DNA from 2 places in the Virgibacillus sp. W0430 genome. Region 1 is predicted to be linked to the other one. Evidence: a T-box and tRNA genes for the amino acid it is inferred to sense, from the RefSeq annotation. Region 1 holds a T-box; the other holds one or more tRNA genes.
The links. A T-box is a leader RNA that pairs with one kind of tRNA and senses whether it is charged. The one in region 1 lies ahead of tyrS (tyrosine--tRNA ligase), so its partner is inferred to be a tRNA-Tyr.

Region 2: it encodes a tRNA-Tyr, which carries the amino acid that the T-box ahead of tyrS (tyrosine--tRNA ligase) is inferred to sense. The anticodon was not compared.

Annotation. Positions count from the first base shown of each region.
Region 1 is NZ_JBPYCS010000024.1:6,081-13,358, forward strand. Features, by position in the region: gene ACLIBH_RS11400 (glycosyltransferase) at 1-433, opposite strand, end outside; gene ACLIBH_RS11405 (YolD-like family protein) at 691-1,011, opposite strand; gene ACLIBH_RS11410 (WYL domain-containing protein) at 1,020-1,235, opposite strand; gene ACLIBH_RS11415 (DNA polymerase IV) at 1,378-2,652, shown strand; gene tyrS (tyrosine--tRNA ligase) at 2,718-3,983, opposite strand; T-box leader at 4,044-4,256, opposite strand; gene ACLIBH_RS11425 (transglycosylase domain-containing protein) at 5,139-7,278, shown strand, end outside.
Region 2 is NZ_JBPYCS010000001.1:27,129-34,406, forward strand. Features, by position in the region: gene ACLIBH_RS00120 (amidase) at 1-569, shown strand, start outside; tRNA gene ACLIBH_RS00125 (tRNA-Glu) at 970-1,044, shown strand; tRNA gene ACLIBH_RS00130 (tRNA-Thr) at 1,309-1,384, shown strand; tRNA gene ACLIBH_RS00135 (tRNA-Tyr) at 1,437-1,521, shown strand; tRNA gene ACLIBH_RS00140 (tRNA-Gln) at 1,532-1,606, shown strand; gene ACLIBH_RS00145 (hydroxymethylglutaryl-CoA reductase, degradative) at 2,013-3,302, shown strand; gene mvk (mevalonate kinase) at 3,292-4,269, shown strand; gene mvaD (diphosphomevalonate decarboxylase) at 4,318-5,295, shown strand; gene ACLIBH_RS00160 (phosphomevalonate kinase) at 5,305-6,405, shown strand; gene rocF (arginase) at 6,545-7,278, shown strand, end outside.

The sequences.
Region 1 (7,278 bases):
TTGTTCGATCTGTTGAACCATCATCTACTACAATAATTTCATAAATTGGATAATTACTATTCAGGACAGAATATATTGTTTTTTTTATGCCAACATCCTCATTATAAGCTGGAATAATAACACTAACTAATGGCGTATAATCGTCGCTAACGCTTTCGCCTTTACCATTTTTGCTCGCTTGCCTCCCACTCAAGTACATAAAGATACACAAGCGTAACATCCCAATAATAATGGTAATTAACAAATAAAAAGTAAAAGTTATGATCAAAAAGGAAATAACAGATTGTGTAATAATAGGAAGACTTTTTTTAATATAAAAAACAGTTATACTAACAATAAGCCACGTATAGCCGCAAAGAAAAAGGAATAAGCCAACCGTCTTTAATACTTTCCACCTTTTGCCCTCAGAATCATAGAAAACAGATCGCTTCATTTATTCACCGCCTCTATATTTAATTATATGTAATAAAAATGGGATGGTTTTACCAATTAATCCAAAAGGGCTATCGTCATGGCTTCGTTTTACATGTTTTAAATTTAATTAACGATGAAAAGGAAGAAAACAATTTCATCGTTCTCTCCCTTGCATTTCAGGATTTCCCTTCTATAAATCCAGTATCATTAAATTGTCACCTCGGTTCATTAAGAATGTCCCGATAATGATTGACAGTAGCAAAGCCTATGGATAAATCAAATTATTTCCACATCAATTACACTGGAAAGTGGAATTTCTTCTTTACGATCGGAGTATAACTGCAAACAAGCATTTCTTTTATCGACTTGCAGCAACCTTCCACATATTTTCTCCAAGTAATGGGTACGGTGCATTGTAACTTTCACACTACTATTTGCACGTAAAGCCTCGGTTAGTTCTCGGTTTATTTTGGCCTTCTGTTGTTCGTCCAATATCGGTTTTTCTTGATAGGACGTTTCTGCGAATGCTTGCTGGAGCATTTCCACATGCTCAGGAAGCATTAATGCTGTCCATTTTTTAGTACCGCGATCTTGCATACGCACACTTATGCCCCTTTCTTTTTACGCATTGGCGCCAATGATAAAATGTTATCCACTCTAAATGTTCTAACTTCCTTTTTTAAAAAACAATATGCTTTAATATACTGCTCGTTTACAGCCAATACACGAATGACACGGCGTGAAACTTGGTTGTCTCGTGACAAATAAATAATGTCTATCTTTTCCTTGGATTGTATAGCTCTCGATATTATTTTTTTCATTTCGAACCCCCAAGAGAACGTTTGTTCGTATTTTATCATAAAGAGAAAGCTAGAGCAAAAGAATAATTTTCCATTGATAAATTCAACTGCTCTTTCTATACTATAATAGAAACGTATGTTCTGTTTTAGGGGTGTGTATATAATGGATTATTCACTATATCCTCGTAATGATGTTCTTTGTATTGATATGCGTTCTTTTTACGCAAGTGTTGAAGCGGTTAAATTAGGGCTTGACCCTATGAAGGTCATGCTTGCTGTTGTCGGGGATACAAGTCGCCCTGGAAGTATTGTTTTAGCTGCTTCGCCGATGTTAAAAGAGAAGTATGGAATCAGTAATGTCAGTCGCTTTTTTGAATTACCGAACGATCCGAAAATATATATTGTCAATGCAAACATGGCCGATTATTTACACACATCCATTGCTATTGTGAAGCTACTCCATCAATATGCTCCCAAGGAAGCCATTCATCCGTATTCGGTTGATGAAATTTGGGTCACTGTAAACGGACTGCAAAGATTATTTGGAGATCGATGGGAAATTGCAAAACAAATTAAGCGGGATATCCTACAACGCTTTAACTTAACTTGTTCGATTGGTATTGGCGACAATAAGTTTCTCGCTAAAGTTGTTATGGATTTGCATGCAAAAAAAGTGGGTATCGCGGAATGCACCTATGAGGATGTAAAAGAAAAGCTATGGCCTTTCCCTGTCGAATCTATTTGGGGAATCGGCACTCGCATGAAACGTAATTTGAACAACATGGGCATTATAACGCTTGAACAACTAGCCAACTATGATCGAACTCGGCTTAAAAAGCGATTTGGTGTTATGGGCGAGCAATTATATTGGCATGCCTGGGGAATTGATTTAAGCCCCGTTTTTGGTAACTTTTTGAAAACGGAACAAAAAAGCTTTGGACATGGCATTTCTTTATTGCGAGACTACTCCGAATCCGAAGCGCTTATCTGTATTCTCGACCTTTGTGAAGAAGTGTGTCGTAGAGCACGTTCAAGTCATCAAGCAGGAAAAACTGTTCATCTAGGCATCGTGTATTCAAAAGATACAGGTGGTGGTTTTTCTCGCTCTCAATCCATGTTGTCACCGACGAACATAACAATGGAAGTATATACTATGTGCTTGCAATTGTTTCAACGCTTTTATGATGGGAAAAGCATGATCAGACGGGTCTACGTGACATTAACAAACTTAACTAACGAGCAAAATATTCAGTTGCATTTATTTGAAAAAGATACGAAAAAAAATGAGATCGGCTATGTTATGGACGCTATTCGTGATAAATACGGAGCAACCGCCCTTTTGCGAGCTTCCAGTTATACAGATGCTGGTATATTGCTCGAGCGTAGCAAAAAAATTGGTGGACATTATGCAGAAGCTAAAAACAACGATTCCACGTAGACACTTGTCAACAGTATATTTTAAAAGAACACGCATCGTTCTTTATCGATCGATGCGTGTTTTGCTTAATTAAACCGAATTAAAAAGTATTTTTTTCTACCACGGCGAATAATTGTAAATGTATCCTCGATACGGTCCGTTTCCGAAAGCTGATAATCCAACTGTTGATTTCGTTCTCCATTAACGTAAATCGCACCATTTTTAATATCTTCTCGAGCTTGGCGTTTAGACGATGAAATGGAAGCCTCAACAAGCAAATCGACCAGATTTATATTTGCTTTGGCAATGGTTTCTGTTGGAACATCTTTAAAACCTTGCTCTATCTCATTAGCAGTTAATTTTTTCAAATCACCACTAAAAAGAGATTCGGATATTTTGATCGCTTGTTGGAATGCTTGCTCCCCGTGAACAGTTTTTGTCATTTCTTCCGCAAGTCGTTTTTGAGCAACACGATCTCCTGGATTATGATCTACTTCTGTTTGCAATGCAGCAAGCTCATCTTGTGCAAGAAAAGTAAAGAAATTTAAAAACTTCATAACGTCTCTGTCATCTGTGTTAAACCAAAATTGATAAAATTCATACGGTGATGTTTTCTCAGCATCGAGCCAGATCGCTCCACCTGCAGTCTTTCCAAACTTTGTTCCATCTGCTTTTGTAATGAGCGGCACCGTTAACCCAAATACCTTTATTTCTTCTTCCCCTTTTGACCGGCGAATAAATTCCATCCCAGCGGTAATATTCCCCCACTGGTCACTTCCACCAATTTGTAATGTGCAATTTTCTTGTTCGTATAGCTTTAGGAAATCAAGAGATTGCAGGATCATGTAACTAAATTCCGCGTACGTTATCCCCTGTTCAATTCGGCTCGTCACTGCATCTTTAGCCAACATATAATTAATTCCAAAATGCTTACCCGCATCACGCAAAAAATCGATTGCAGTCATACTCGCCAGCCAGTCATGGTTATTTCGTGCAACTGCCGCATTAGTGCCATGGTCAAAATTTAACAATCGAGCAAGCTGCTGCTCAATTTTATCACTAAACCCTTTAACAACCGCTGCCGTGTTTAATGAGCGTTCAGTTGAACGTCCACTCGGATCACCAATCATTCCTGTTCCACCACCGATTAAAGCGATCGGCTTATGTCCCGCCTGTTGGAATCTTTTTAGCATAGTGATAGGCAATAAATGACCAATATGCAAACTATCTGCAGTTGGATCAAAACCACAGTATAATGTAACTTGATTTTCTTTTAAATGCTTTTCCAATCCTTCTCTATCAGTCGTTTGTTGAATCAACCCTCGACGTTCTAAATCTTGTAAAATGTCCATTTACTTCGCACTCCGTCCTTTAATATTTAATTTTTAAACACAAAAAAACCCCGCCCTCTAAAAAGGGACGAGATTACCGCGGTACCACCCTTGTTGCATATACCAATGCCACTTAAATGGTTGGTAACGATGGCTCCACCGTTCTCTTTTTTAAAACAAAAAGAAAATGCTCCAGAATTGTAATTCGCCTGCAAATATATATCGGCTCGCACCAACCGCCGACTCTCTTAAACAGTGATCTGCAATGCTACTTGAATCCTTCTTCGCATCAATATATACAATTATATTATATTTTTACCATAATTCATTTTAAAAATCAATTGTTGCCCTTGATTGAGTCAAGTATTTGTGAGTGTTATTTTAAGAAGTTAAAAAACCTCTCTTTGTATTCGTTAATTTTAGTATTGATTCCTACCGACCGCAGTAGATATACACGAAGACTCCAGCGGGAATAGCAAACGTCTGAAGACCCCGCAGGAAGTCGTTTTCTTCCGAGGAGGCTGAAGCCGTGCCCGCGGAAAGCATCCACCTGCAGTGAATATCAACGGTGTTATTCATGTGTATATCGTTCGAAGTAAAATTGATCACATATTATCTACTTAGATTCGTGCATCTGTTCCCCCACAAACATTTCCGTTGCCCTTTTTTGAATGAGTAACGTATTTGTGGGTGGATATATACAATCTTGAAAAACACCTTTTTTGTATAGATTTTTTTCAAGATGCTGCGGCTATTCATCATATACGAACCACATATAAAATTACTTATAGCTTTAACTATCGTCACCGTTGCCATTTCTGCGGGCAATGCCTTAACTAAGTGAAGAAGTTTTCCAACTTCTTCACTGGATTTTCGGCTGTTGCTTTTCCTGCTCGAGTCTGCGTATATGACAACGGCTATTGATGTAATAAAACCATAGATAGAGTCCGCTTAGTCCCTTAATACAACCATAAGATTGGTGAGATTACACCTTTACTTATCTCGTTCATAGACTATAATCGCCTTTCGTGGAAGTACCTATTTTCTTACCACCGAATAAGTGCGTTACAATAAATCGTTCATATGCTCTCCCACAAACATTTTACGCATACCGCTTTTCTTGTACACGGATAAAATGGATTGTGCTATAATAGGAATGATTTTAGGAGGTTAACTATGGATATAAAACAATTTTTTCATAAATATATGGAAAAGATAAAGACTGCTTGGAAAAAGGGGATTATACAGCGTTCCTCTCGGATTACATATGATGTTATTTGGAATGTTATTTTATTTTTCATTATTGTTGGAGCGGTTGGTATTATATTTGCTGGTGGTGTCGGAGCCGGCTATTTTGCATCGCTCGTAAAGGACGAGCCAGTACGAAGCTATGAAAGTATGAAAAAAGACATTTATAATTATGAAGAAACTACCAAAATGTATTTCGCCGGTGAAAAGTATATTGGAGATGTTCGATCGGACCTGCATCGCGAAGAAACATCTTTGGAAAACGTATCAGACACGCTTATTAACGCAGTTATTGCAACGGAAGATGAGTTTTTTGAAGAACATAATGGAATTGTACCAAAAGCAATTATACGGGCTATTTATCAAGAGGCAACGAATTCAGACACAAAAACAGGTGGAAGTACGCTAACACAGCAGTTAATCAAAAACCAAATTTTAACAAATGAAGTTTCATTCGATCGAAAAGCAAAAGAAATTGTTTTAGCACTGCGTCTCGAAAACTTTTTTGACAAAGATGAAATATTAGAAGCATACTTAAATGTTATTCCTTACGGTAGAAATGCATCTGGCGATAATATCGCAGGTATACAGACAGCTGCTAAAGGGGTTTTTGGCATTTCTGCTAATGAAGTGAATCTACCACAAGCAGCTTATTTAGCTGGTCTACCACAAAGTCCTTCCATGTATACACCATTTGTGAACACAGGAGGACTAAAGAGTGAGGAAGGGTTACAACCAGGTATCAATCGAATGAAGTCTGTACTCAAACGGATGTACGATGCCAAGTATATAACAGAGCAAGAATATAAAGAAGCGTTAGAGTATGACATCACAGCTGATTTCGCAAAAAAACAAGACTCCCCACGCGATAAATATCCGCATCTCGTCAATGCAATTCAAGAAGAAGCGCAAATAATTTTAATGGAAAAATTGGCGAAAGATAACGGATATACTATGGAAGATTTAAAGGAAAATGAAGATTTAAAAGAACAATATGAAATACTAGCAAAACGGGATTTGGCAATGAAAGGATATAACATCCATTCAACCATTGATAAAGAAATCTATGAAGCAATGCAAAAGGTTGCGCAGGAATACCAATTCTATGGACCGGATAAAACCGTAACAGTGAAAGATCCTGAAACAGGAAAAACGATTCAAAAGAAAGAGCAGGTTCAAACAGGGGCTTATTTAGTAGACAATAAAACAGGAAGAACGATAAGCTTTGTCGGTGGTCGAGAGTTTACAGAAGATAATCAAATTAACTATGCATTTAGACAACGACAAATAGGAAGTACAGCTAAACCACTCGCTGTGTACGCTCCAGCAATGGAAAAAGGAGAAGTACAACCAGGATCTGTTATAGCAGATATCCCAACCTCTTTTAGAGGGCATAGTTTTGGTAACTATGGCGGTGGAAATTACGGGCTTGTTTCGGCACGAAAAGCATTAGCAAGCTCTTATAACCGACCTGCTGTTAAAGTATATGACAAAATATTGAACAGCAGACCCGCAGAGGAATATTTAGAGAAGATGGGCATTACATCTTTGACAGATATCGATAAAGAATCATATTCAATGGCTTTAGGAGGTATGACATACGGAGCAACAGTAGAAGAAACCGTAAATGCATTTTCAACCTTTGGAAACCTTGGACAATTTAAAGATGCCTATATGATTGAAAAGATTACAACAAATGATGGGGAAATTATTTACGAGCATGAAGCGGTTGTAGTTGATGTATTTTCTCCACAAACGGCTTATTTAACAATTGACATGATGCGTGATGTCATACGAGCTGGTACCGCATTTTATTTAAATTCACAGCTCAAGCATGGTGGGGTTGATTGGGCAGGAAAGACCGGTACGTCGAATGACTATTGGGATGCTTGGTTTATCGGAACGAACCCGAACGTGACATTCGGTACGTGGATCGGCTACAAAGAACCGAGCTCGATCCAATGCCGCAGCTGTTCTTTAAGTTACAGTAAGCGAAATTTGAAGTTATGGGCTGAGCTAATAAACGCTGCAGCAGATGTTAATCCCGAATTAATTGCACCAAAAGAAC
Region 2 (7,278 bases), on a different contig from region 1:
CGGGAATTCAAAAACTTGTAGAACAAGGGGCTAAAGTAAAAGAGGTTAAAATTCCTACCCTGCAATATGCTGAGTGGGCAGAACTTGTTACGTCATTATCAGAAGCATCGACAATTCATCATAGTGACATGTTAAAACGGCCGGAGGATTTTGGTAATGACATTCGCATGCTGTTTGAATTAGGTGAACTTCCATCTGCGGTAGATTATTTGCAAGCACAGCAAGTAAGAAGACAATTAAAACAGGACTTTCAAAAGGCGTTTGAAGAAGTGGACATCCTTGTTGCGCCGACGTTACCGGTTCTACCAAATGATATTGGCGATGACTTTGCTGATTTAAATGGAGAGAAAGTAGATTTAATTGATAATATTATTCGTTTTATGGGGCCTTTAAACTTAACGGGTCTTCCAGCATTATCTGTTCCATGTGGAATTGATCAAGGTTTGCCAGTGGGGATGCAATTTATAGGTCCTGCCTTTAAAGAAGGTAGAATTTTGAATGCCGGTTACGCATTTGAACAAACAAATCCAATGCAAGGCAAAAGACCTAGCTTACTGGAAACGGTCTAAACCTTACTTAACCTATTGACCTCTTAGTTACTTATGTTTTATCTTTTATAATTAAGTTACATACGCTTGGATAAACTGCTGTATTTATCCGAGCGTTATTTTTTAAAATTACATAATTTTCACTAATGGTAAACGAGCACTCCTAGTAACATGCATTCTTGTAATACGAGTTAATCGTTTTGATCTTGATCTTTATTACAGTTTATTTATTCAAGGCGACGCTTTTCCATAATAGCGTTGCTATGAGCTATTTCGAGTGTATTTTATTCTTAACGTTATATATATAAAGGTGTTTTGTTTCTCTGAAAAATTTAATAATTAGAAAAATAATTTTAGGCTTTACAAAGGGGTTTTGTTTGGATATAATAAGATTCGTTGTTGGAAATCAGTCCACGTAACTGGCCCGTTGGTCAAGCGGTTAAGACACCGCCCTTTCACGGCGGTAACACGGGTTCGAATCCCGTACGGGTCACCATTTTGTTTTACAGCGCACTATTCCCTCTGCTAGTAATATTTTAAGCTCTTTATAAAAACATCCATTTTGTATATGAATTGCAGAGGTTTCGGTCAGCGATATAATTCACTTTTTATTCTTAGTGTATTGCGCAAACGACACGAAAGCCATCTATTAAATAGCCTAGAGTAACCACATGGCGCAAAACGTTATTAAGTAATTTAGAAAATGTAGGGTCAGAAATAGTAGCTGTTGTTTTTTGAAGAAAAACAAAATATTTTTAATGCCGGCCTAGCTCAATTGGTAGAGCAACTGACTTGTAATCAGTAGGTTGGGGGTTCAAGTCCTCTGGCCGGCACCATTTTAGAAACTATATTTTTTTGTATAATTTAAACGGAACTCGTTTACAATACGGAGGGGTAGCGAAGTGGCTAAACGCGGCGGACTGTAAATCCGCTCCCATCGGGTTCGGCAGTTCGAATCTGCCCCCCTCCACCATTTGTTGTTTTGGGCTATAGCCAAGCGGTAAGGCAACGGGTTTTGGTCCCGTCATTCCTAGGTTCGAATCCTAGTAGCCCAGCCATAACATTCTTATTATTGAGTTTATATTGAAGTATTTTAACAAATGCATAATGTGATACAAACACTAATTATTCTAAACAAGGTCATTATATATGACCTTGTTTATTTGCATTTTAAGGTTTTTTTTAACATAATGGATACAGTTATTTTTATTAAAACGTTTTTCATATAAAGAATTTTATACTAAAAGATAATCGGCTTCTGTTGTATAATAAGAAGGTAGCATATAGTTGTTAAATGATTTATTCATGTTTTTGTTGATTTTGCGGAGAGTAGTTATTCTTAAATTAAATAGGATTGTCTTATTTGTTTATAAATTGTTTTTTAATTTGCTTGTGTCTATGTATAATAGACAAAGGTATGAACCGTTTTATAATTAAAGATGCAACTGTAAAAGGGTGAGTGGAATGGAAACCTCCAGGATTCCTGGATTCTACAACATGACTGTTGAAGAAAGAAGAGAAATTATTGCAAAATTGTATAACATAACGGATAGAAGTCAGTTGTTTTCAGAGCAACCTTTAAAAACGGAAACGGCTGATAAAATGATAGAGAATGTAATAGGTACGTTCCCACTTCCATTAGGACTTGGGTTGAATTTCTTAATTAATGGGCAGGAATATGCGGTCCCGATGGCGATTGAAGAAGCATCTGTAGTTGCTTCTGCCAGTTATATTGCAAAAATAGTAAGGGGTGCCGGCGGGTTTCAAACAGAAGCGACGGAACGTATTATGATTGGACAAATTCAAGTGGTCGGCTGTGAAGATATTTACGCAGCAAAACGAGCTGTATTAGAAGCAAAGGAATCGTTAATACAGGCTGCGAATGCTGCATACCCGAGTATGGTTGCTAGAGGTGGAGGAGCAGAAGGGCTTGATGTTCGTATATTAAATGAAGATGCATCTTCGGCATATTCACAGATGCTTGTCGTACATTTATATGTAGATACTTGTGATGCAATGGGCGCTAATATCATTAATACAATGGTGGAAGCTTTAGCACCTACTGTAGAGGAGCTTACGAACGGCAAGGTATATTTACGCATACTCTCTAATTATGCAGACCGCTGCCTCGCGCATGCGAAATGTGTAATTCCACCAAAATTGTTGAAGTCGGAAGGCTTTTCTGGCGAAGAAGTACGTGATGGAGTAGTTCATGCATACGAGTTTGCTGCTTCCGATCCGTATCGAGCAGTAACACATAATAAAGGTATTATGAATGGGATCGACCCAATTGTAATTGCTACGGGCAATGATTGGAGAGCTGTCGAAGCAGGGGCGCATGCTTATGCAGCGAGAGATGGGCATTATGGATCAATGACTTCATGGACTGTAGACGGCGAAGGGAACTTAGTAGGCGAATTAGAGCTGCCTATGTCAATCGGAACTGTCGGTGGTGCAACACGCGTACACCCAATGGCAAAATTGGCGCTCGATATTTTAGGAAATCCATCGGCAAGTGAGTTAGCTCAAATCATGGTTGCTGTAGGACTTGCACAAAATTTAGGTGCTTTGAAGGCCTTGGTGACGGATGGAATTCAAAAAGGTCATATGGCGTTACATTCACGTTCTGTTGCAATAGCGGCAGGAGCTACCGGGGAGATGATTGATATCGTGGCTGAGAAGTTAGTTCAATTAAAGGAAATCCGTGTTGGAAAAGCTGAAGAAATTATGGAAACGTATAAAGATGACCGCTGAAAAAGTAACAACTACGGATAAAATAGCTACTGGTGTAGCTCATAGTAAGTTGATTTTAGTTGGAGAGCATGCGGTTGTACACGGACAACCGGCCATTGCTATTCCATTTCCATTAGTTGGTGTTGAATCCGTAGTTGAACACGTAATTGGTACAGTTACAATAGATAGTAGTTTTTATCACGGGCCGATTGACTCTGCTCCCCCAGCATTAGCGGGGATTGTGAGCTGTATAAAGGGCACGTTGGAGTTTTTGAATAAGCCATGTAAAGATTTATTAATTCGTATTAAGTCTTCGATTCCTCCAGGAAAGGGACTAGGATCGAGTGCATCGGTCGCTATTGCTGTGATTAAGTCGCTTTTTACGTATACAGATACAAAGTATACGAAGGAACAGCTGCTCAGCTTAGCAAACATTGCCGAAACACACGCGCACGGTGCGCCGAGTGGTATTGATCCTTTAACGATTACATCGGACTGTCCAATTTGGTTTGAACGCGAGGGTACTGTTGATTTTATTAAACCGAAAGAGGATCTTTATTTTATTGTAGCCGATTCAGGACGAATGGCAGATACGCGTACAGCTATCGAGTCGGTAACAAGTTTATTGAAGTCTGCACCGAAAAGAATCCATTCGAAAATAGAGCGTATTGGGGAAATTACCTATCAAGTGAGAGAAGCTTTGGAAAAGGCGAGCAAGCATTTGCTAGGACAACTTCTAACGGAGGCGCAAAAAGAGCTGGAGTCTCTCGGAATTAGTGATGCTGGTCTAAACCGGTTAATTTATTATGCACTGCAAGAAGGTGCATTGGGGGCGAAGCTAACAGGTGGTGGAAATGGAGGCTGTATCATTGCATTAGCTCGTAATGAAGTGCACTCCCACCAATTAAAAGAGAAATTGAAGCGGTTTGGAGCTCATGCTGTTTGGTCTTTTGTGCTTCGTCACAGAGACGAGCAGACGTGCGAATAGGCAAAAGCTTATAATTATACAGATAAATATGCTAAAAGGAGACAAGTCATGAAGGCTACAGCGAGAGCCCATACGAACATAGCGTTGATTAAGTATTGGGGTAAACGAGACGAGGAAAAGATTTTACCAACGAATAATAGTTTATCTTTAACCTTGGATGGCTTTTACACAACAACGACTGTTACTTTTAACGAGGATGCCACTGAAGATACTTTTGTTTTAGATGAACAAGTTGTTTCTGGTGAAGCTTATGAGCGTGTTTCGCGTTATTTAGATATTATTCGCCGGTATGCGGGAAAAGAAAATATATTTGCAGACGTTTATTCTATAAATGCAGTCCCTACAGCGGCAGGCTTTGCTTCGTCTGCATCGGGATTTGCGGCTTTGGCGGCTGCAGCAACACGTGCGCTTGGCTTAGATATAACTGACCAAGAGCTTTCGATGTTGACACGGCAAGGTTCTGGTTCGGCTTGTCGTTCGATTTATGGAGGCTTTGCCGAATGGGAAAAAGGGAAAAAGCTAGATGGATCTGATTCGTATGCCGTACCGATCGTACCTGCTAATTATTGGGATGTTCGTGTGGCGGCGGTTGTTTTGTCAGCGGAAAAGAAGGATATATCGAGCCGAGCTGGAATGAAACGGACGGTGGATACGTCTGTATTTTATCAAGGTTGGCTAAATCATATACCAGACGATTTAACGGAAATAAAAGCAGGAATAATGGATCGGGACTTTGAAAAGGTAGGTCAAATCGCGGAAGCAAATTGTTTAAAAATGCATGCAACGACTTTAGGTGCGAACCCTCCATTTACGTATTGGCACGACACGACGATGGCTGTTATGCAAACCGTTCAAACGATGCGCGCTACCGGTATTCCGGTATTTTTCACGATCGATGCCGGTCCGAATGTAAAAGTACTTTATCTACCGGAGCATGAAGCAATTGTTGAAAAAACATTGCAAGAAGCACCTGGAGTATCGGACGTTATACTAAGTCGTGCAGGAAATGGAATATCCTATATATAGGGGTTGGACATGTTGTCTCAGAGATCAATAACGGTAAAAGTACCTGGGAAACTAATGGTAGCTGGTGAATTTGCAGTTTTAGAACCGCATCATCAATTGGTAGTAACTGCGGTAAACCGCTTTGTTTATGCAACGATCGATGCCAATAGCGATAATCAGCTAACATTGGAAAACTTCGGGATCAACCAAGTAAGCTGGAGTTATCAATATAATGCACTGGAGATCCGTTCAAATGATGAACGGATTCGTTTTGTTGCGGCAGCGTTGCAAACAGTATTGGACTATCTTTATGAAAGTAATATCAAGCCGGAGTCCTTTTCTTTGTCAATTAAAAGCGAATTGGATGATGCGACTGGAGTGAAATATGGTCTCGGTTCGAGTGCGGCTGTCGTTACGGCGGTTGTATCTGCTGTTTTAAATAAATATTTACCGGCACCTCCGCCAGAACAGCTCGTTTTTAAGCTTGCAGCTATCGCACATGTGAAAACGCAAGGAAACGGCTCTGGAGCAGATATTGCTGCATCTGCTTATGGTGGCTTATTACAATATGCTTCCTTTCAAGCGGAGTGGTTAATAGCACAATATAAACAGGCTTCAAGTGTGCAATCGTTAGTGAATAAGGAGTGGACTTATTTTTCTATTAAACGATTACAATTGCCAAGCACGATTCGCATGTGTATTGGTTGGACGGGTAAGCCTGCCTCCACAGCTAAGCTCGTTAATCGAATATTACAACTCAAAAAGACGGACAAAGCTTCATATGAACGCTTTCTTCACTCGAGTGAAACGGCAGTTAATATGTTTTTGAACGGAATAATTGAAAATAATATTCCGCTTTTTATGGAAGGCATTCATAAAAATAGATTAGCATTGGCAGCAGTTGGTGATGCAGCTCAGGTAGCGATTGAGACGAACCAACTAAAAAAACTAAGTGAATTGGCAGCACAGCATGGAGGGGCTGGTAAGCTATCTGGAGCTGGAGGTGGCGACTGTGGAATTGCCTTTGTAGCTTCAAGCCAAGCGTCGAATGCATTAATGCATGCATGGGAACAGTTTGGTATCCGCCCGCTAGCACTTAAACCTTATCCAAAGGGTGCTCAGATAATTTAATTCGTAATTACATCCTTAACCCATACCGTAGGAAGGTGTGGGTTTTTCTAATTGCATAAGTGTATAAATATACATTATTGTGTCGGGTTGAGTCATTGCTCTTTTTTTGGGTAAAATAAAAAAGAGGGAGGCATACGTCATGAAAAATAATATTTCGATTATTGGTGTACCAATGGATTTAGGGCAAAGTCGCCGAGGTGTTGACATGGGCCCTAGTGCGATTCGTTATGCAGGGGTTGTAGATAGATTAGAAAAGTTAAATTATAGTGTAGATGATTTAGGAGATATAGCGATATCGCGTCCAGATAAAGCGCATGATGCAAGAGAAGGGAATTTGCGAAATTTAAAGCAAATTGCAGAGGCGAATGAACGATTGGCACAATTGGTTGATGCTCAAATCAAAGAAGGGAAGTTCCCGCTCGTATTAGGAGGCGATCATAGTATAGCTATTGGAACTCTTGCCGGGGTTGCCAAGCATTATGACAATTTAGGTGTTATTTGGTATGACGCTCATGGAGATTTGAATTCCGAGGAAACATCTCCATCAGGGAATATTCACGGAATGCCGCTAGCTGTTAATCTCGGGATTGGAAATGAAAGTCTAACAAACATTCTCGGTTATTTTCCAAAGGTTAAACCAGAAAATGTAATTGTGATTGGTGCAAGAGATCTTGATCCTGGTGAAAAGGAGCTTATTGCAAAGCTTAATCTACAAGTATATACAATGCACGAAATTGACCGAGTAGGAATGCCAAAAGTGATGGAAGAAGCGATATCTTATTTAAAAGAGAGAACGGATGGTGTCCATTTAAGTTTGGATTTAGATGGATTAGACCCAACAGAGGTCCCGGGTGTAGGTACGCCCGTATTAGG